Regions from separate parts of the Agarivorans litoreus genome, predicted to be linked through region 1. Evidence: predicted binding sites of a transcription regulator. Region 1 holds the regulator's gene; each other region holds the start of a gene.
The links. Region 1 encodes FliA, which starts transcription of late flagellar genes. Its sites were predicted from a motif close to CTAAAGNTNNNNNNNNNNNNGCCGATA; they were not measured.

Region 2: the regulator FliA is predicted to act here: its motif matches at 5,587-5,613, upstream of K5L93_RS16345 (VC2046/SO_2500 family protein).
Region 3: the regulator FliA is predicted to act here: its motif matches at 2,951-2,977, upstream of K5L93_RS00180 (flagellar protein MotY).

The regions. Positions count from the first base shown of each region.
Region 1 is NZ_BLPI01000001.1:3,811,539-3,819,106, reverse strand. Features, by position in the region: gene K5L93_RS17560 (flagellar motor protein) at 1-542, opposite strand, end outside; gene K5L93_RS17555 (protein-glutamate methylesterase/protein-glutamine glutaminase) at 535-1,659, opposite strand; gene K5L93_RS17550 (chemotaxis protein CheA) at 1,685-3,787, opposite strand; gene K5L93_RS17545 (protein phosphatase CheZ) at 3,799-4,539, opposite strand; gene cheY (chemotaxis response regulator CheY) at 4,553-4,936, opposite strand; gene K5L93_RS17535 (RNA polymerase sigma factor FliA) at 5,064-5,783, opposite strand; gene K5L93_RS17530 (MinD/ParA family ATP-binding protein) at 5,776-6,669, opposite strand; gene flhF (flagellar biosynthesis GTPase FlhF) at 6,659-7,568, opposite strand, start outside.
Region 2 is NZ_BLPI01000001.1:3,541,770-3,549,337, reverse strand. Features, by position in the region: gene K5L93_RS16375 (histidine phosphatase family protein) at 1-164, opposite strand, end outside; gene K5L93_RS16370 (adenosylcobinamide-GDP ribazoletransferase) at 161-964, opposite strand; gene cobT (nicotinate-nucleotide--dimethylbenzimidazole phosphoribosyltransferase) at 951-1,991, opposite strand; gene K5L93_RS16360 (DUF3369 domain-containing protein) at 2,132-3,613, shown strand; gene K5L93_RS16355 (YchJ family protein) at 3,708-4,169, shown strand; gene purU (formyltetrahydrofolate deformylase) at 4,198-5,034, shown strand; gene K5L93_RS16345 (VC2046/SO_2500 family protein) at 5,031-5,561, opposite strand; tRNA gene K5L93_RS16340 (tRNA-Tyr) at 5,726-5,809, shown strand; cyclic di-GMP riboswitch class I at 6,098-6,181, opposite strand; gene K5L93_RS16335 (response regulator) at 6,351-7,568, shown strand, end outside.
Region 3 is NZ_BLPI01000001.1:28,892-36,459, reverse strand. Features, by position in the region: gene K5L93_RS00195 (AAA family ATPase) at 1-841, opposite strand, end outside; gene K5L93_RS00190 (Na+/H+ antiporter family protein) at 894-2,222, opposite strand; gene rnt (ribonuclease T) at 2,226-2,885, opposite strand; gene K5L93_RS00180 (flagellar protein MotY) at 3,006-3,875, shown strand; gene nth (endonuclease III) at 3,890-4,525, opposite strand; gene K5L93_RS00170 (electron transport complex subunit E) at 4,522-5,205, opposite strand; gene rsxG (electron transport complex subunit RsxG) at 5,218-5,850, opposite strand; gene rsxD (electron transport complex subunit RsxD) at 5,840-6,910, opposite strand; gene rsxC (electron transport complex subunit RsxC) at 6,903-7,568, opposite strand, start outside.

The DNA.
Region 1 (7,568 bases):
ATACCCTGCCCTAACTGCTCAGGGCTAGTTAAAAAATCCATAGCTTGGATTAGCCCGAGCACTGCTCCAATTATACCTACCGTTGGGCAGTACCCCCCCATTGCTTCAAATACGCCGGCCTGCTTCTCTAGACGATTTTGCTCTAGGTCTATTACATCTTCTAATGATTGTTTCAGTTGCTCAGTTTCAGCGCCATCAATTAACATTTCTAGGCCTAATAAACTAAAAGCATCGGCGTTTTGCCGATGTTTCTGTAACACGAGGTAACCATCTTTACGAACAGTGTGAGACCAAGCTAAAATTAGCTTTGATTGCTGGATAACATCTAGCTTTGGACTTTGCCAAACTCGCGGGATTGATTTTATAGCCTGCACAAATTGAGAAGCGGGAGTTTGCAGCATGACCGCACCAACGGTGCCGCCAAGCACAATAATAAAAGCATGTAGATTAACCAGGTCTAAAAAACTTCCCCCCGCTAATGAATGACCTAAACCAACAGCAGAGAAGGCGATAAACACGCCAGCAATGCTAAGTTTATCCATTCCCTATTTCCGCTACAATCGCTTCACAAAAGCGATCAAGAGGTAACTGTTCTGACGCTAAACCAGCACTTGTGACAGCTTGCGGCATCCCATATACAACACAGCTGGCTTCATCTTGCGCCCAAATAGTAGACCCCTGCTCTTTAAGTAAACGTGCACCATCTCTGCCATCGGCCCCCATCCCCGTGAGAACCATAGCCAATACATTAGACTGATGACTTTTTGCTAATGAAGCGAAAGTAATATCAACACAAGGCTTATAATTTACCTTATCGTTGCCATCAATAACCCTTAAGCGACCGTAAGAGCCTCGTCCCTCGACAAGCATTTGTTTGCCACCGGGCGCTAAATAAGCCCAGCCTGGTCGTAACTCATCGCCGTCTTCGGCTTGTTTCACATTGATTCTAGATAAACTATTAAGTCGCTGAGCAAAAGCCGCAGTAAAAGTAGCCGGCATGTGCTGTACCAACAAAATAGGCTTAGAAAACCCTGCTGGTATTTGCGTTAAAATGGTTTGTAAAGCAACGGGCCCACCTGTGGATGTACCAATAGCAACTAGTTTATAGCGCTTACCTGAAGGTTTAAAACGAGCACTAGAACGTTCTTTAGGCTGCGGAGTTGAAGCGGCTGGAGAGCTTTTCAGCGCGGTTCTACTAACAGTAGTTGAACGTATAGTCGCAGTGCTTGGTGGAGTTACCACACTACGACGTGAGCTAACTCGACGGCGCGCAATAGCCTTAACTCTTTGTTGAAGAAGGCTAACCGCTTCTTCTCTATCTCGAGCAATATCTTCAAACTTTTTAGGGATAAAATCCAAAGCACCGGCTTCTAGAGCATCAAGTGTCGCCTTGGCACCTTCATGTGTTAACGAAGAAAACATAAGAACTGGCGTAGGATTCTTCGCCATAATTTCTCGAACCGCGCTAATACCATCCATTACCGGCATTTCAATATCCATGGTAACCACATCTGGTTTTAGGCGTGCAACCATATCTATGGCTTCTCGGCCATTTTTAGCGGTGTCGACCACTTCCAAAGCAGGGTCCGCGTTGATGATCTCGCTTACCCGGCGACGGAAAAAACTCGAATCATCAACTACAAGTACTTTTATTGCCATGTTAGATTCTTCTTAAAGGCTAGGCTTACATCTTACGGGCGTAGCGTTTCAACAGGCTTGGAATATCAAGAATTAATGCAATTCGTCCATCACTGGTGATCGTTGCACCAGCCATACCAGGGGTGCCTTGCAATAATTGATCTAGCGCTTTAATCACCACTTCTTCTTGGCCAATTAAGTTATCTACTACAAAACCGACTTGTTGTGGGCCTATTTGCACTATTACAACATGGCCTTGAGAGCTACGTTCACCAGATTGACCATTTCTAATTAACCAATCTTGGAGGTAAAACAAAGGGATAGCTTTATTGCGAACAATCACAGTTTCTTGACCATCAACAACGTTAGTTTTGGTAAGATCAAGATGAAAAATTTCATTAACGCTAGTAAGCGGCAAGGCAAAGGTTTGTTTACCTACATCAACCATCAAGGTCGGCAAAATAGCCAAGGTTAAAGGTACTTTAATCTGTAGTGTTGTACCTTGACCTAGTTGAGAGTCGATGTCGACTGAGCCGTTTAACTGAGTAATACTGGTTTTGACCACGTCCATCCCAACGCCACGACCTGAGATATCTGAGATCTCGGTTTTGGTTGAGAAACCAGGCGCAAAAATTAGACTATAAGCTTCTTTATCAGGCATACGCGCCGCGGCGTCAGCATCAAGAACCCCGCGTTCAATAGCGATAGATTTCAACTTATCGGCATTCATACCGGCACCATCATCTTCAATTTTCAGTAAGATGTGATCACCCTCTTGCGATGCAGATAAACGAATCAAACCTGTTCGAGGTTTACCTGAAGCTACTCGATCATCTGGCATTTCGATACCATGATCTACTGAGTTTCGCACCAAGTGAACCAGTGGATCAGCTAGGGCTTCAACTAAGTTTTTATCTAAATCTGTATCTTCACCCACAAGCTCGAGATTTATATCTTTTTTCAAACTTCGAGCTAAATCACGAACGACTCGAGGGAAACGGCCAAATACCTTTTTAATGGGCTGCATGCGGGTTTTCATTACCGCACCTTGTAAATCAGCGGTTACCACATCTAGGTTGGCAGTAGCTTTAGACATATCCTCGTCATTGCTATTTAAACCTAAACTCACGAGGCGATTTCGAACTAAAACTAGTTCGCCCACCATATTCATAATTTCGTCTAAAGTACGGGTATCCACGCGGACGGTGGTTTCACCCTGCGGAACAGCTTGCTTCGCCGGTGCTTTTGCTGGCTCTTGCTTTGCCGGTGCAGCTGTAGCTGCAGGCTTGGCTGGTGCAGCAGGTTTTGCAGCTGCCGTAGGGGTGGCCGCTATCTTAGCGGCTGGTTTCGCAGGTGCAGTTTTCGCATCAGGTGCTTTACCGGCGCCATGTAATTGGTCGAGCAACTTTTCAAACTCGTCATCGCCAATTTCGTCACTATTTGAAGTGGGCTTTTCTGTGGCTGGTGCTTTCGGCGCAATGGGCTGCCCAGCGCCAGGTGCTTTAGAACCATGCAGCTCATCTAATAGTTTTTCAAATTCATCATCAGAGATATCGCCATCGCTAACAGTCTTTTCGGCAGGTGCGGGGGTTGACGCAGCTGTTGGCGCTGCTGAGCCATGAAGCTCATCGAGCAAACGTTCAAATTCGTCATCAGTGATTTCGTCAATATTGCCTCCAGCAGAACTAGTCGCCACTGCAACTGGTTCTGGCTCTGGTTCTGGCTCTGGCTCTGGCTCTGCAGCTACTTCATCAGCAGACTCAGGATGAGACAGCTGATGCAAGCGCTCAATCAGTTCAGGAGCAGCAGGAGCTAAGGGTTCACGCGCCTGTACTTGCGCAAACATATCATTCACTGAGTCTAGCGCTTCGAGAATTACATCCATCAGCTCAGACGAAACCGCTCGACCACCATTACGTAAAGTATCAAAAACGTTCTCAGCGCCATGACAAACATCAACCAACTCGGTTAATGACAAAAAGCCTGCTCCACCCTTAACTGTATGGAAACCACGGAATATGGCGTTTAACAAGTCACTGTCATCTGGACGTTTTTCTAAATCTACCAACTGCTCTGACAGCTGCTCAAGGATCTCCGCCGCTTCTACGAGAAAGTCTTGTAAGATGTCTTCATCTACATCAAACGACATGCGCTACTCCCTTAAAATCCTAAACTAGACAACAAGTCGTCAACATCATCTTGATCGTTAACAACGTCGTCCCTTTGCTCTTTATTTAATATTGGTCCTTCGGCTTCAATAGCAGATTTAGTCACTTTTGTATTCTCTGCCACTTCCGCTTTTTCACTACCGAACAAGGTAAGCATTTCAACCAAGCTTTCTTCCACCTCTTGAACTAAGGTGATCACCTTGCGAATCATTTGACCGGTTAGATCTTGAAAATCTTGAGCCATCAATATTTCGGTTAACATGCTACGTAGTTTATCGGCATTTGCTGAAGAACTATTAAGGAAAATATCGATTTGGTGACATAGCGCCTTAAATTGGCCAATTTCGATTCTTCGTTCCATCAAACTTTGCCAAATAGGCATAATATTGTTGATTTCGTTAGTTAATTGATCAGCAATAGGAAGGCCAGACTCTACAGCATCCATGGTTTTATTGGCGGCTTGATCGGTCATCTCTATCACATAGTTCAACCGTTCTTTAGCGTCTGGGATTTCTTGATTAGCTAACTCATTAATTCGAATATCCAGTTTAAATTCGTTTAAAGAGTCATGAAGCTGACGAGTGAGCTGACCAACCTTATCAAATAGCAGGTTAGCTTTTGGAGCACAGAGCTCACTAACAAGTTGATTCGCCTCGGCGACATTTCCTTCTTCAAGTAGCGAGACCAACGATTTGGCGTCGGCTAATGAAATAATCGGAGTATCTGTGCTCACGCATCTTCCTTTCTTATTGTAGTCTTTCGAAAATCTTATCTAGCTTCTCTTTTAGCGTGGCTGCTGTGAAAGGTTTAACAATATATCCATTTACGCCGGCTTGAGCAGCTTCAATGATCTGTTCACGTTTTGCTTCGGCAGTTACCATCAAAACAGGCAAGTGAGACAAGCTTTCGTCGGCACGAATATTTTTCAGTAGGTCGATGCCTTCCATTCCAGGCATGTTCCAATCTGTTACTACAAATTCGAAATCTCCGCCTTTAAGCATAGGTAATGCGGTATTTCCGTCATCAGCTTCATGCGTATTGTTAAAACCAAGATCTCTAAGTAGGTTTTTAATAATCCTTCTCATCGTTGAAAAATCATCAACAACCAGAATTTTCATATTTTTATCCAAGGTACTTCCCCCAACAGGATGTTTTACAAGCCACTAATTAGGCCAAAAATTTATGTAATAAAGATATTATGCCTTAATAAACACAATTTTAGTCCATCTTTTACAAGAAATGTAAGGATGAATTTCTCTATTGTGTCCAATCTCGCATTCGAGTTTTAACTCGAGCGAGTGCTTGGCTATGAATTTGACTGACTCGGGACTCGCTTACGCTCAATACTTCACCAATTTCTTTCAAGTTAAGTTCTTCATCGTAATACAGCGATAATACCAGCGCTTCTCTCTCGGGAAGCCCTTTAATACACTCTGCAAGAGATTGCTGAAAACGCTGGTTGGCAAAACCTTCAAAGGGTCGGTTTAACTCGCGGCTTTCCTCACTGGAAATGACATCTTCGCTCACGCCGAGATCATCAATGCCTAAAATACGCCCGCAATTTACATCGGATAGCATGGAATGATATTCACCCAAGCTTACCCCTAACTTAGCTGCTACTTCAGCATCCTTCGCATCGCCGTTTTTTTCCCTTTCAACCTCTGCTATCGCGTCGCTTATTGCGCGACTGTTTTTGTGCACTGAGCGTGGCACCCAGTCGCCACGACGAATTTCATCGAGCATAGAACCACGAATACGAATACCAGCATAGGTTTCAAAACTAGCACCTTTAGATCCATCAAAATTACGCGCGGCTTCAATCAAGCCAATCATTCCAGATTGAATCAAGTCATCAACAATTACGCTAGCCGGAAGCCTAGCCATTAGGTGATGGGCTATTCGTTTAACCAAATTTGCATGGCGCTCCACCAAAACATTAGTGTCATTAGCGCTGGCATAAGCGGCAACTTTATTCACTAAGCTGTTCTCTATTTTTGCGTTGTCCAAACTCGAGAAGATTCTCGATGAAAAATTCTAAATGGCCGCCTGCCTGTTCGGGAATCGGCCACGTAGACGCTTTACTTGCCAACGAACGAAATGCCAAAGATGCGGGCGATTTAGGGTAAGCTTCGACCACCACTCGCTGTTTTCTTACGGCTAAACGCACGTTATTGTCATAAGGAATACAGGATACTAATTCGAGTGTAGCATCTAAGAAGCGATCGGTAACTCGGGTAAGCTTAGCAAATAACTCTTGGCCTTCGCGTAGGCTACGAACCATATTGGCGACTATTTTAAACTTGTACACACCATGTTGATTGGAAAGCAGTTTAATCAACGCGTATGCATCGGTGATAGAAGTTGGCTCGTCACACACCACAACTAAAATATCTTGTGACGCTTTAGCAAAACTTAACACCATGTCAGATATGCCTGCCGCCGTATCAACCAGCAACACATCAATAGGTGTTTTCATACTACTAAATGCACGAATAAGTCCTGCGTGCTCGGCTGGGCTTAACTCAACCATTGACTGCGTCCCCGAAGTCGCTGGGGCAATTAAAATGCCATTGGGGCCCTTAACCAATACTTCATCTAAGGTGCACTCACCGGATAAAACGTGAGAGAGGTTTTTAGTTACACGTAAACCAAGCAGCACATCTACATTTGCTAGGCCTAAATCGGCATCCAGTACCATTACACGCTTACCTTGAGCAGCCATGGCTATACCCATGTTAAGGGTCACGTTAGTTTTACCTACGCCCCCTTTGCCGCCCGTTACAGCGATAACTTTTACATTGTTTTTTTGTTGCATCATTCTTAAGCCGCTAGCTTGGTCAAATTCATTGTCTTTAGAATACATCTGAAACCTTTTGTTGTTCGGTTTCACTAAACCAGAAATGTTGCTGGCTTTGCTTATCGATAACCGATAATGCTTGTTCAATTAATTGGGTTGGCGCTGCTACCGCTATATCCTCAGGCACTTGCTGACCATGCGTAACGTAACTTATTGGTAAGGCATGGCGCAAGGTTACATTTAACACTTCGCCTAATGCCAAGCTCTCATCTAATTTGGTAAGTATGGTACCAGCCAAAGGAATTCGCTGAAATTGATTCACAGTTTCTTCAATTACCCGACGCTGTGCATTGGCTGACATCACCAAATAGTTACGAATATTAACGCGACTATTTTTTACAAGCTTATCTAATTGCTCGTGTAAGCGAAGATCTCGTTGACTCATTCCGGCGGTATCAATCAGCACCAATTTTTTATCTTTAAACTGATAAAGCAACTGTGATAACTCTTCTTCATCATTAGCTACACGAACTGCACAGCCCATGATTTTGCCATAAGTGGCGAGTTGCTCATGTGCACCAATACGATAGGTGTCGGTAGTAATCATCGCTACGCTGTCGGCGCCATGGCGCATCGCAAACTGCGCGGCCAACTTGGCAATAGTAGTTGTTTTACCCACGCCGGTTGGGCCAAGCAAAGCAATTGCCCCACCCTTTAATAAAATTTCGTCTTGGCCAACCGGAAGTTGATTAACCAATAATTCTCGTAAATGCTGCCATCCTTCTTGAACTCCAAGCTCTTCAGGAATGTAACCAGCTATTTGGTCGGCCATATCTTCATCAAAACCCACTAGCTGCAACTGCTTAATTAACATCGCGCGAACTGGCTCTTGACGCTCGACCTCCTGCCACATTAACCCAGATACTTGATGCTCAAGCAACTTGCGCATGGCGGCCATTTCTTTT
Region 2 (7,568 bases), 270 kb from region 1:
GGGCTAGCATACACTTCTGCTACCGAGTACTCGGCCAATAATTTTTGTAATCGTACTGTGGCTTGTTGTAGTTGTTCTGGTTTTGCTGGCATATCTAGCTGGCCATAACAACGGTTACTAGCAATATCTGGTTGGCTGTGGCGCACCAATAGCACTCGATTCACAGAATCAGGCCTGTATTAATAGCTGCAAGCAAACTGATATAAATGGCCACTTCGCTCAACTGCTGCTGTGCCCCTAAGGTATCCCCTGTATAGCCGGCTAATTTAAGCTTTAGGTAGCGAGCCCACAGTAGCGTGACTAGCAAGCAACTTAACACCGCAAAAGCTAACATATTTAGCTCTAATAAAGCTGCTGGCACTGCAACCCAAAACAAGGCTAAAAGAAGCTCTTTAGAACCAATCGACTGAGCAACAGCTTTGGCTTTACTCGGCTCAGACGGCTCACGAACGTAATCAAGTTTCCAGATAATAAGCACCGCGCTAAAGCGACTTAAGCTATGCGCTAGCCACAGCACCAATAAGAGATCCGTGGGAATTAGCGCCTGACTAAGGCTCAATAAGGCGCTAAATTTAATCGCCAATAGACTGCATAAACCTAGCACCCCATAGGTGCCTAGGCGGGAGTCTTTCATAATGCGCAGCATTTGCTCTGGCGTATAGCCACCGCCAAAGCCATCACAGCAATCGGCAAAGCCATCTTCGTGAAATGCCCCGGTGAGCCAGCAGCTGGCTGCCATAGAGAGCAATATAGCTAAGGGCGCTCCCAATATAGGCATTAATAGCAAGATTAGCCCAGCACTTACTAAACCAACAATCCAGCCAACCAAGGGGAAATACGCCACACACTGGCTGAGACTTTGGCCGCTATATCTCACACATTTCGGAACCGGGATCCGGCTAAAGAAACTGAGTGCATTAAACACTAAGTTCATCTCGTGTTTGGCGCGTTCAATCACGCTCACGGCTCACGCCAGCTGAGTCAAACGAGGCCATTTCTTTTAAGAACACCAGCGCAGACTCAACCAGTGGATAAGCCAGCACGGCGCCACTTCCTTCACCCAAGCGCAGTGCTAAATCCAGCAAAGGCTTAGCCTCTAGCGCTTCAAGCAAGCGCTGATGAGCATGCTCTGCACCTTGGTGACAAAAAATCATGTATTGTGTTACTAAGGGGTTTATCTGGCTGGCCACCAAGGCAGCCGCAGAGCAGATAAAGCCATCTACCAAAATAACGATGCGCCGATGAGCGGCTTCTAGCATCGCTCCCACCATAGCAGCAATTTCAAACCCGCCTACTTTGGCTAGCCATTGCTGCGCGCTGTATTCACCTTGATGGTATTGCATCGCTTGCTGTAATACTGCCCTTTTATGCTGTAAGCCTTGATCATCTAAGCCAGTTCCGCGGCCAACACAGTCGCTAACATCCAGACCTAAGCAGCCCGCCATTATGGCAGCAGCACTAGCCGTGTTAGCAATGCCCATTTCGCCAAAAGCCAACAAATTCGAACCTTCACGTGCAGCTTGGGCAACTCGCTCAGCGCCAACGTCGATTGCTTGAAGACATTGCTCTTTGCTCATTGCATCGGCATTCACAAAACTCTTGGTGCCGTTTGCGACCTTACATAATTGTACCCCTTGCTCAGACAAAAGCTGGCCCACCCCAACATCAACGATCTCGAAGTCCAAACCATGTTGACGGCAAAATACATTAACGGCGGCTCCACCGTTAACAAAATTTTGTACCATTTGAGCGGTAACTTCTTGTGGGAAGGCGCTCACACCCTCAAGCGCAATTCCATGGTCCGCAGCAAATACAATCATTTTCGGCTGGCGAATTTCAGGCTCTAAAGTCTGTTGAATTTGCCCTATTTGGCAAGCCAAACTTTCCAGCTGGCCAAGAGAACCTTGTGGCTTAGTTTTTAAATCAATCTTATTGATTAAGGCTTCAGCTAAGCCTTGGTCTAGCGCTTCAATGACGAATTTATTATGCAAAATCAATTTCCTAGCGACATAAGTGCAATTGCTTAAGCTTAGCGTGTTTAATATCCAGTTTTAAGAAAAATATCCTAAGAGTCGCCAGTAATTTCCTATACTGATGATAGAGGCCTTATTAACGAGTGAGGACAGTAGCAATGGATGATAGTGCTGAACTATTCCTGTTTGATGAAGAAGACGATATCGCTACCGAAACCCTAGAGCCAGCTCCCTGGAAGGTGCTAATTGTTGATGACGACAGCGAAATGCATACGGTCACAAAATTAGTGTTAAACAACTTTTCTTATCAAGATCGAAAACTCAGCTTTATTGACGCCTATAACGCTGCCGAGGCTTATCAATTACTCAGTGAACACGGCGATGTTGCGATTGCCTTAGTAGATGTTGTTATGGAAAGTGACGATGCTGGCCTATTGCTTATCGATGATATTCGCCAACGCCTTAACAACCACAAAATAAGACTAATTTTGCGTACCGGGCAACCCGGCTTAGCGCCTATTAGAGAGGTGATTCGCCGCTACGATGTGAGCGACTACAAAAACAAAACCGAGTTAAGCGATGTAAATTTAGACACCTTAATGTGCGCCTCCCTTCGTGCCTACCAAGAAATTACCGAACTGCATTCACAACGCAATAACCTGCGTGCGGTCATCAATTCCTCCAGCCATATTGAAAACTGCAAAAACGAGCAAAACTTAGCTATAGGCGTGTTGAATGAGCTAATTGACTTGTTAACCCAGCAAGATGCCAAACTTACCCTCAGTGGCTTAGCCTTAAGTGTTTACCGCTCCAAGCTTAAAGTACTGCATAGCGAAGGGAAGCTGGCCTATTTAGAAGAAGTTCGCAGCTTACATGAGCTACCAAGCCGAGTTCAGTCATTGCTTAACCAAGCGCAGCAAAATCAACAGCACAGTTTTGGCGAGAACAACGCGGTGTTTTATTTGCAAAATACTGATAGCGAACCTTTGATGTTCTACCTAGAAGGATGGAACGACACCCAGCAATTACAGCTAGAACCACTTAACTATTTGATCCAAACTACGGCTGTGCGCCTAGAAAACCAGCACTTGCAAAAACAACTAGCTCACGGTCAACTGCGCCTGGTAGAGTTAATTTATCAAGCCATTCAAACCAAACAGTATAATACCGAGCAGCTTAGCAATATAGAACGCTATTGCGCTGAACTTGCTGTGGCTTATTCGCTAAGCGACCAACAATGTGAAGCATTAAACCAAGCCGCTAGCTTTTATGACCTAGCTAACCACGGCTTACCCGACGTGCTCCTTAGCTGTAACATGTTAAGCCAAGGGAGTTGGCAGCGCATTGCCGAACATTGCGAGCTACCAGATGCACTTAAAGATCCCGCAGTACAACTGCAAATCGATGCAGCCCTTATCGTAGCTAATCAAAGCCAAGAACACTGGGATGGTAGTGGCCGACCACTAGGCCTAAGCGGTGAAGCCATTCATGTTTACGCCCGTATTGTGGCTTTAGCGGTATTCTTAAGTGAGCAAACAGATCAACAAGCAAGTTTGGCTCAGCTTGATTTAGCCAACAACCCACACTTTGATCCTCAATTAACCACATTTACGGTTAAGCACATGTTAAATCCTGATTAATAAGGCCAATTTGGCCAAACTATCACCAAGTTTCAGCTGCCTTATCGGCAGCTTCTTGCTACACTTCGCCCTTAGTCAAATTTGAGGTTTCCCTGTGTTAGTTTGCCCCTGCGGTAGCGGCAACGATTTTCTTCAGTGCTGTCAGCCCATCATCACCGGTGATTGCTTACCAACAAGTTGTGAGCAGTTAATGCGTTCTCGCTACACCGCGTTTACGCTGGGCGATGCTAGTTATTTATGGCAGACGCACCACCCAGACTATCGACAAGGCGATGCCCCGCAATCTTCAACTAAAGAAGATTTAGGGCAATGGGAAAAGCTACAAATAATCTTTAGCTGTGACTTTAAAGATGGCCAAACAGGCATAGTGGAGTTTAAAGCTCATTATCGCGAACAGGGTCAACGACAAATTTTGCACGAGCGCTCTAACTTTAAGAAAGTTAACGAGCGTTGGTTTTATACTGATGGAGAGTTCGCCCCAAAAGCCTTGGCGCGTAATTCAGCTTGCCCCTGCGGAAGCGGCAAAAAGTTTAAACAGTGCTGTAATAAATCTTAACTTTAAAACTGAATAAATCGAAAACACAATGGAAAGAAAAATTCTATTAACCGAATGCCCAGACGCAAAAGGTTTAATCTCAAGCATTACCAATATATGTGCTAAGCACCAGCTTAACATTATTAAAAACAACGAGTTTGTTGATAACGATGCCAATCGCTTTTTTATGCGTACAGTGTTAGAAGGCTACTTTAACGACCAAACTTTACTTGCCGATTTAGATGGCGCACTTCCAACTGGGAGTACCCGTCGCTTAGAGAGTGCCGGACGCAAGCGTATTGTTATCATGGTAACCAAAGAAGCGCACTGCTTGGGCGATCTACTCATGAAAGCCGTTTATGGTGATATGGATGTAGAAATTGCTGCAGTAGTGGGTAACTACGACAGCCTACGTACCTTGACGGAAAAATTTGATATTCCTTTCCATCATATTAGCCATGTAGATTTAAGCCGCGAAGAACATGAGCAACAAGTGATTAAGGTGGTGCAACAGTACCAACCTGACTACGTAGTACTTGCCAAGTATATGCGTATTCTTACACCAGCTTTTGTCGAAGCCTTTAGCAACAAAATCTTAAACATTCATCACTCGTTTTTGCCAGCATTTATTGGTGCTAAGCCTTATAAACAAGCTTACGACCGAGGCGTAAAAATTATTGGTGCCACCGCCCACTTTGTAAACAACGATTTAGACGAAGGGCCAATCGTAGAGCAACATGTAATTCATGTTGATCATACCTACAGCGCCGAAGAAATGGCCAAAGCTGGCCGTGATGTAGAAAAAGCTGTATTAAGTAAAGCCCTACAACAGGTGCTTGATGAAAAAGTATTTGTATACGGAAATCGTACCGTGGTGTTTCGTTAATTAAAGTACTTAACGCTAAGTGGCTTAGAGTAATCGAAGTCACTTAGTAGCTTGTACATCTCACTCCCTTTCACTTCTTTATCTATTTCTTGTTGCTGCTTTGGCTTAGCTACTTGGTGTTTTACCCGACTGAGTAAGTCAACGTTGTTCATTACCTCATGTGGTAAACCGTCGACACTGTCTTCTGCACACGCCGCATAGCCGCCTAGAGCCTGTTCTAAACGAATTCGTGACGGCTCACCAGCATGCAGGTGCTTGCTCCAATTAGCTTGCACAGGAAACTCATCATCTAGCGCTTTAAGAGCACGAGCTTGAGCCAGTTGAAACTTATCACGTAAGTCTTGCTGAACTTGTTCATGCTGTTGCTTTTGCATTGAAAACTGCGCTTGATCGCACACGTTTTGGCTAAGCATGCTAAGCAATAAATGAAAATGAGCCTGATCACCCTGCAAGGCACTTTGGTTAAGCCTATCGCCCAACTGTAGTTCATCACACAAGCTACTTTGTCTAATTTGCTCAACTAACATATTGCTCCTCCATTACCTTTAAAGCTATCGGAAAAGCAGGCTAAAACTTTAGCAAATTTCGGCCAAATGCACAGATAATAAGCAAACAGTTATCTGCCAATAAAAATGTCGCTGTTTTTACTTTACAGCCCAGCAAGTTCTGGTAATATGCCGCTCCACAAGCAGGAGGGGTTCCCGAGTGGCCAAAGGGAACAGATTGTAAATCTGTCGCGAAAGCTTCGGTGGTTCGAATCCACCTCCCTCCACCATATCGATAAAAAAAGACATCTTAAGATGTCTTTTTTTATGCCCGAAATTTGCCTTAGATATGCAATTAGCGCATAGCAAAATACTTAGTTGAGCAATAACGAGTAGATTTGGAAGTCTTAGGAGTAACAGCATTTAGAAACAAATGCTTAACAAGATAAGGCAGCGGAAACAAATACGCCAAGCTAATTTTAGCTTGGCGTTCCAACCAAATACGGAAAGTAATAAACGGTAAATAGACTAACTTACTAAGTAGAAAGATGTACATTGTGCAAATCTAACCACTCAACTAAGGCGGTCCAGCCATCTTAAGGTTGCCCTAAAGACCTGTAACTTTCCGACCTTGGATCACTCCAAGTTTGGCTTTGACTCAGCGCTGATGAGACCAAAAGACTCACCAACGCCTCAATATTAAATCAAACTTAACTATTTTTGCAAGGTTTAATAGAAGATACTACTTAGGTGCTAACTGTCTATACTTACACTACTTTATCGCTTGGTAACTTATGCTAGGATAAGCCAAAAGGATTAGAACACTCAGTAATGGCAACGCAATACAATTATAGCGACAAGCAAATACTCATTGTTGATGACCAACGAGCTTTCCAGGTTATGCTTAAGGCCATGTTGCAAAACTTTGGCGCAACCGATGTTTATTTTGCGAACACTGGTGAAGCAGCAGTAAGAGCGTGTAGAAAGCGCAAATTCGACATTCTTTTAGTAGATTATAACCTTGGTACTGGCAAGAATGGTGGCCAGCTTTTAGAAGAACTTCGTGTTAGCGAGTTGTTAGAAGTTGACGCGCTGTTTTTTATTATTAGTGGTGACAACAATAAAAGCATGGTGCTTAGTGCTCTAGAAATGGAGCCAGACGAGTTTATAACCAAACCATTTTCTCAGTTTCAGTTACACAACCGCCTAGCAAGAGCCCATGTAAAGCGTCAAAGTTTGCGCGAGGTGTATCACGCATTATCTAAAAAACAGTATCAGCAGGTTATAGAGCTGTGTGACAAACAAATTGAAGCAGAGAGTCGTTACAGTAATTATTGCCGAAACTTACGTGTTGAAGCGCAAATCGCCTTAGGTGAATACCAAGCCGCTAAACAGGCTTTAGAAGCCATATTAGAACAACGCAAACAAACCTGGGCCAAAGCCACCCTTGGTCGCGTTCATCTATTGCTAAAAGACCATAAAAACGCCATCGAAACACTTAGCCGTTCTATTGCAGAAAGCCCATTACTACTCACCGGCTACGATTGGTTAGCTCGCGCTTACCGAGCCAACGGCGAGCTAGACAAAGCCTTAGAAACCGTACTAAAAGCCTCTAAGTTGGCAGTAAATAGTATTGAGCGACAACAGTTACTCGCCGAGCTTGCGATGGAGGCTGGCGATTTAACCCTAGCCAAAGAAACCTTTTCTACTATTTTGCAGCTTGCTAGGCGCTCTATTCACCGCGGCCCCCACCACCTTTGTAATTATGTGCGCAGCTTGATTGATGAAGCACAAAACGAAGATGATTTATATCGGAAAAATCGCTTACTTCAAGAAGTAAACTCAGTGTTATTTCACGCAAGACGCGAAGAGGGTAAAGATGATGATTTTAATTTTGATGCCTTTGAGGGCATAAGCCAAGCACGGGTGCATGCCACCAAAGGTGAGCTAAACAAAGCCAAACGATTGCTGTTTGATAGCCACGACGGTTTATTAGATGCCCCCAGTAAAGTGAGTGGCGAGTTGTTGCCTGATACCTTCCTAACCCTA
Region 3 (7,568 bases), 3.8 Mb from region 1:
TAATAACAATATCTTGAGGCTGACAAACTAATTTACTGAAGTGTAGCTTATCCCAAGAAAAAGTAGAGGTAGTCAAACATGCTTTTAGTTCAAACCAAAGCTTAGTTTCCGCGAGAATATCTTCTGCATTAATGACTATAAGGCCAGCGGTGCAATGTTGAAGCTTACCTAGGTTTATTTGCGGTAGTTCGCTACAGCTTGTCTGTGTTTGAGTGAGGTATTGGCCGAATAGTTCCGTCCTTGTGAACTCGTGACAGTAAGTAAGTCTCTCATCGCTATACCAAGCTAGATAGAAATTGGCGATTGTCGAAAAAGATGGTAATTCAACCAGATATTCAAATAGTTGTTTGATAATTGTGAAAAGACGCTCAGGCACTAAAGCGTCCAACAATTCCTTAAAGATTTTTGACAAAGAGGTAGATTGAGAATCTTCTATAAACGACAAATCGTCGCTAAATTCTTTAGCTAAGAGCTCTGAACCAAAATCTTTGTTCAACAAGTCTTCAATTTGCTGCATAGCTTGGTCGACGACGCTACAAGCTTGAGGGGTAAGCTGAATACAATGTGGACGTTGGGGCTGACTTGGATTGAAAAAAAGTGCATAAGCTTGCCGTTCTGCTTGGTAGTCTTTCGCAAAGTCCTGTAAGACCGAATGAAGATCAAAAAAGTTAGCGCCTTGGCATACCATGATTTGTTGGCTATTTTCTGTTTGAGTAAAATAGTCAAAGCTAGATTTCGCGACGGGCAACAAGTTAACCCATTGAGTATCGTTGTTGGGGTTGAGGTCTTCTAGCGAGAAACTTGGTTTTAGTTTTTCAATGCTTAAGGCAGATTTAGTCAATTCGTAGTCCGATGTTAAACGTGCAATGTGTAATTAAAACAGCTTGTTAGCTCTATAGAACAATAGCTGCAATCCAACCAAAAACCAATAGTGGCAAGTTGAAGTGTAAGAAAGTAGGAACCACAGTGTCCCATATATGATCATGCTGTCCATCACTATTGAGGCCAGCCGTAGGCCCAAGAGTTGAATCTGAAGCCGGAGATCCCGCATCCCCTAAAGCTGCCGAAGTTCCTACTAACGCAACTGTAGCTAGTTCAGAGAAGCCAAGAGATAATGCTAAAGGGACGTAAATCGCAGCAATAATAGGGATGGTAGAAAATGACGAACCAATCCCCATCGTAATTAGCAAGCCCATAAGTAACAGCATAGCAGCAGCGAAGGCTTTGTTATCACCAAGTATGGCTTGTGCGTTATTGACTAAATCAGGAACTCCGCCGGTAGCTTTCATTACGCCAGCAAAGCCGTTTGCTGCAATCATAATGAAACCAATTAAAGCCATTAGCTTAACGCCTTCTATAAACAGATCCTGACTGTTTTGAGGCTTTATACCAGACGCTGTGGTCAGTAATAAAAATCCAGTGAGGGCGCCCATAATAATCGACTCAGTATAAACATTCACCGCTAACGCACTGAATATGATAATTACATTTACCCATACTCTAATAGCACTAGGCGCTACTACACAGAGGGAGGACTCTTTGGTATTGGTTACTGTTTTGTAAGTTCTTGGTTTTCTATACGACACAAAGATAGCAGTAAGTAAACCTAGGATCATCCCTAGAGCAGGAATCGTCATTGCCACCGGCAATTGGCTTTTCTCAATTAGTAAGCCCGCAGATGAAATATTGGCGTGCAGTAGCTGATTTAAAAATATGCTGCCAAAGCCATAAGGAAGCCACATATAGGTAGTTACTAAACCAAAAGTAATACAGCAAGCAATGATTCGCCTATCCATATTTAGCTGATCAAATACTGCGAGCAAAGGCGGAATTAAGATTGGAATAAAGGCAATGTGCACTGGTACTAAATTTTGTGAACTCACTGCCATTAATATGATGGCGCTAAGCATCATCCACTTAACTAACGAAAGGTGCTGCGCTTTATGCAAATTGACCAACCGTATAATTTTATTAGCAATCATATCTGTTAAACCGCTTCTAGCAATTGCCACTGCAAAAGCTCCTAGCAGCGCATAACTTAGGGCGATGTTGGCACCATCCCCTAAACCGGTTTCAAAGGCGGAAATGGTCTCTGCCAAACTTAAGTTCGATAATAAGCCACCAACAATACTACTAATAGATAAAGCTAATACCACGTTTACTCGAAGTAAACTTAACAGCAGCATTAAACACACTGACAATACAACAGGGTTAGAAATCATCATTTAACTTTTCTCATCAGTGTCTTTTTGAGCAAGTGGCCATCCACCTAAGGTTTTCCACTTGTTTACAATTAAACAAAATAACTCTGCTGTTTTTTGCGCGTCATAGAGTGCAGAGTGAGCATCTTCGTTGCTAAATTCTAACCCGGCCTCTTTACAGGCTTTCGCTAACACGGTTTGGCCCAAGGCTAAGGCGCTAATACTGGTAGTGTCGAAGCTAACAAAAGGGTGAAAGGGGTTACGTTTGATATTACAGCGTTCTACTGCGGCATTAAAAAAGCTCATATCAAAGGCTGCATTATGTGCCACCATTACTGCACGGTTACAGCCATGTGCTTTCAAGGCTTTGCGTATTGGCTTAAACATCTCTTTAAGCGCAACATCCTCACTTACTGCCCCACGCAGGGGATTGCTTGGATCTATGCCTGTAAATTCTAAAGCAGCCTGCTCCAGGTTGGCTCCTTCAAAAGGTTCAACGTTAAACTGTATGGTTTCTAATACATATAGCTCGCCCTGTTCGTTAAAACTCAGCAAGCAAGCTGCAATCTCTAAAAGAGCATCGGTTTTAGCGTTAAAGCCCGCTGTTTCTATGTCGATAACAACAGGATAATAGCCGCGAAAACGGCTAGACATCAATTCAGTCGTGAGTTCTGTAATGGTCATAATGTGGGTAACTATTAGTTGAGGCGCGCATTATTACAAAAGCTGCAAAGAATCGCTAATTTGCTTTAAAGATTATCGCTTGGATGCCGATAATTTATGAAGAAGAGAGGATTTCTGTAAATGAAATATTACTTATTGCTGCCTTTGGCACTAAGCGTTATGTCTGCCCAAGCAAATGTGCGCAATTATTCAGCATCGCTAGATGACTCAACGTGGGTTGTGTCTAACAAAACGCCGATTGAATGCAGAATGGATCATTTCATTCCTTCTTTTGGCGTTGCGAGTTTCATTAGTCGTGCATCTAAAAATGTCAATTTAGATTTTTACTTAGATATGTATAAAATTTCTGCAGAAACCCACCAAGTATCATTAAGAAGTGTTCCGCCTCAATGGAAACCTGGCGCGAGTTCAAAACGGATTAGCGAACTGTCTTTTTATCAGCAATTTGACGGCTATGTACACGCCCAGCCCGCTTGGCAAATGCTGAGTGAGCTTGAAGATGGCAATGTACCTACTTTTTATTTTAATGATTGGTATGCAAACAATCATACTACTGCTGTGGGTATTTCTTCTATTAATTTTAAAACCCAATACAACGACTTTTTAAAATGTGTTGGGCGGCTACTACCATACTCGTTTGACGACATCGCCTTTACGGTTTTGACTTATAAATCTAACAGTAATGAGCTAACCCCACGTTCTAAGAAACGTTTGCAATTAATTGGTGATTATGTGAAACATGACCCTGAAATAGATGTAGTGTTGGTTGATGCCTACACCGACAGCTATGGCGGTAAGTGGATTAACCAAGAATTATCGGAAAAACGTGCCAATATGGTAAAAGATTACTTCAAATCTGGTGGTTTAGACGAAAGCGTAATTGAAGTATCTGGGCATGGTGAACGCAAGCATGTCGCACGTAACGACAATACCATGGGCCGCGAACGAAACCGACGCGTTGTAATTTCTCTGGGGAAAGACTTGTTGTAAAGAAAAAGTAGCGTTTAAAGTTCCACTTTTTCTTTAAACTCACACAAGTCTTCAATAATACACGAGCCGCAACGCGGCTTTCGTGCTACGCAGGTGTATCGTCCATGTAAAATAAGCCAGTGGTGCACATCTACCTTAAATTCCTTTGGTACTACCTTTAGCAATTTCTCTTCGACCAAATCAACATTTTTGCCCATGGCGAATTTGGTGCGGTTAGAAACCCGAAATATATGAGTATCAACCGCAATAGTTGGCCATCCAAAGGCAGTATTTAGCACTACGTTGGCTGTTTTTCTGCCCACACCCGGTAGTGCTTCTAAGGCTTCGCGGCTTTCTGGAACTTCGCCACCATGTTGTTCAATTAGAATTTTGCAGGTTTTAATTAAGTTCTCAGCTTTTGAATTGAACAAGCCAATCGTTTTTATGTAAGTTTTAAGCTGTTCTACCCCTAAGTCAAAAATAGTTTGGGGGGTATTAGCCACTGGGTAAAGCTTGTCGGTAGCTTTGTTCACCGATACGTCGGTGGCCTGAGCAGATAACAATACAGCTGCAAGCAGCTCGAATGGGCTAGAGAAGTTTAGCTCTGTAGTTGGATGTGGGTTGTTATCTCTAAGTCGAGTTAGGATTTCTAATCTTTTCTGTTTATTCATGCGCTTTGAGTATTGTTTGAAAGGGTTTCTGACTCAGCTTGTTTGGTTTTAGCGCGGTTATCTATGACATTTTTTAAAGCGATGATAAAACCCATCACCAAAAATGCACCCGGCGGAAGTATCGCAACCAAAAAGTGTTCGTTAAAATCTACGATTTGAACATATAGGAAGGATGACCATTCGCCCAGTAGTAATTCAATACCATAAAACAAACTACCATTGCCCAGTAATTCGCGAATAGCACCAACGGCGACTAAAACTAATCCAAATCCAAGCCCCATCATTAACCCGTCAAATGCAGCTGGTTTTACACTGTTTCGTGCGGCAAATGCTTCGGCTCTGCCAATAATGATACAGTTGGTAACAATAAGAGGAATGAATATCCCAAGGTTTTGGTACAAGCCGTAGGTATAGGCATTCATTAACAGTTGTATGCAGGTAACAAAGGATGCAATAACCATAACAAATACTGGAATGCGGATCTCTTTAGCTACCCATTTACGAATCAGTGATACCGTTGTGTTTGAGGCTATCAGTACCAGCATGGTGGCAACACCCAGGCCAAGTGCATTGGTCACCGTTGAAGTAACCGCAAGAAGAGGGCACAGACCGAGTAATTGAACTAAACCAGGATTGTTTTTCCAAAGGCCTTGCCAAGCTAATTGTTTATATTCGCTCATCAAATAACTCCTTTAACAATCAGTTGCATTGTCATCAATGCTTTGCTGATTTGTGGCGTGATAAATCAACACGTTTTTCACCGCTTTAATGACTGCACGTGGCGTTATTGTAGCGCCAGTAAAGGCGTCAAACTGGCCACCGTCTTTTTTTACAGCCCACCGCGGATCTTTGTCGTCCATTAAACGTTGACCATTAAACTGGTAAATCCAATCTGATTTTCTGGTTTCAACTTTATCACCTAAGCCTGGTGTTTCGTTATGCTGTACAACACGCACACCGCTAATAGTTGAGTCTGCATTTAAACCTACTAGCAGGCGAATTTCTCCGCTGTAACCATCTGGTGCAATGGTTTGATAAACGTAAGCTGCTGTTTGTTGATTTAATTCAATAAGCCGGATGGTTTGGTCTTTATCGTTGCCTAAAAACTGTGGCTCGTTAACTACTATGCATCGTTGTTGGTAAGCACTCTTGGCTAACTCTTCAGATAAGACTTCATTGGTTGACCTAATCAGTTGTGCTTTAACCTGTTGCTCGATTCTTGGCTCTGTAAAGTAATTAACGATGACCACTAATAAGGTGCAAGCAAAGGCGAATAAGGCCAACATCCCCGCATTTTTAGTCATTGATTGGCGCTTAGTTGTCATTACTATTTCCCTCGCCGTAACCATATACTCGGGGCTTGGTGAAGTGATCTATCATTGGCACTGCCATATTAGCGAGTAATACAGCAAAGGCGATTGCGTCTGGATAGCCGCCATAATTTCGAATAACAAATACCAATAACGCAACCAAGCTTGCGTAAATAATCCTACCTAGGTTACTCGTTGCTGCGCTTACCGGGTCGGTCAATATGAAAAATGCCCCAATCATGGTTGCGCCGGAGAATAGTTGCAGCAGCACTGGAATTGAATGATCAGGGTTGATGGCTGCAGAAAGGAGACTCAACACAAATAGGGTGGTCAAAAAAGCCAAGGGAATATGCCAGCGAATCACCTTTAAGTAGATAAGCGCAAGACCTCCTGCTAAATAGGTTAAATTAATCCATTGCCAGCCAATTCCTGCAAAACTACTATAAATCTCATGGCTTGATATTTCATTGGATGTGAAACCTAAAGTAAGTTGAGTTTTCATCTCATCAAGCGGTGTGGCAATGGTATGGCCATCGATGCTGGCAATTTGTTTAATGCTAAAGCCGTCTAAGGTAAACCCATTAAATATGAGCGATAAGCCGTCGATGCTAGATAAGCTTTCAACTAACAGACTTTGTGGAGGCATCCAGCTTGTCATGGTTACCGGAAAAGAAACTAATAAAAGCACGTAGGCAGCCATAGCAGGGTTAAAAATATTATGCCCTAGACCGCCATATAAATGCTTAACGACAACAATCGCAAAGCAACTGCCAATAAGCGCTATCCACCAGGGCGCATAGGCTGGAAGTGCCAAACCAATCAAAATGCCGGTAACTAGCGCGCTGTTATCACTTAAGGTCGGCCAAACCGGTCGCTTACGTAATATAAGCACCAAGGTTTCACTTAGCACCGCTACCATAGATGCCAGTAATACTTGGGTTATGGTGCCTATTCCAAAATGAAAGCTTTGAACCAATAAACCTGGCAAAAGACAAAGAATCACCCAAAACATCAAAGTTTTTGTTTTTAAGGGCTTTCTAACGAAAGGTGAACTTTTTATGTTAGTGCTATTCATTGGTATCTTTCTCTTCGCGCTGTTGCTCTGCTAGTTTTTTAGCTTTAGCGCGAGCAACTGCTGCGGCGACTGCAGGGTTAACTTTTTTGGCTGGCTTTTCTGGGGTTGCGGGAGCTTCAGTTACGGCCTCAGCTTTTTTATTGGCCTTAGCTCTTGCAACCGCTGCAGCGACAGCCTTAGCTTTAGCGTTGTTGTTGCTAGTAGTACTATCTTGAGTATTTTGTTGAAGCGATTGCTCGGTAGCGAGAGGGACCTCAACAGCTTCGTTATCCTGATTATTTATCTTGCCAGCATCAACAGAATCGCCGGCTGCTGCTAGCGCGGCTTTTTTTGCTTTAGCTCTGGCTATTGCTGCGGCAACAGCAGAGTTTGCCGAAGATTTAGCCGCAGCCTTATCTAGATTGTCGTCGGCTTGATCCGCACTTACCTCTTGGCTAGCTAGTTTTTTTGCTTTAGCCCGTGCGACAGCGGCGGCTACGGCCGGATTAGTGGCTGTTGTTGGCTGCGATTGTTGCTGAGCTTGTGCTTTTTTCGCTTTAGCTCTAGCAACGGCAGCAGCCACAGCTGGATTACTTGATTCAACTGTGTTGTCTTCAGCGGTAGTTTCGTTATCTTTATTTTGTTGTTTCTTGGCTTTAACGCGTGCGATAGCCGCTGC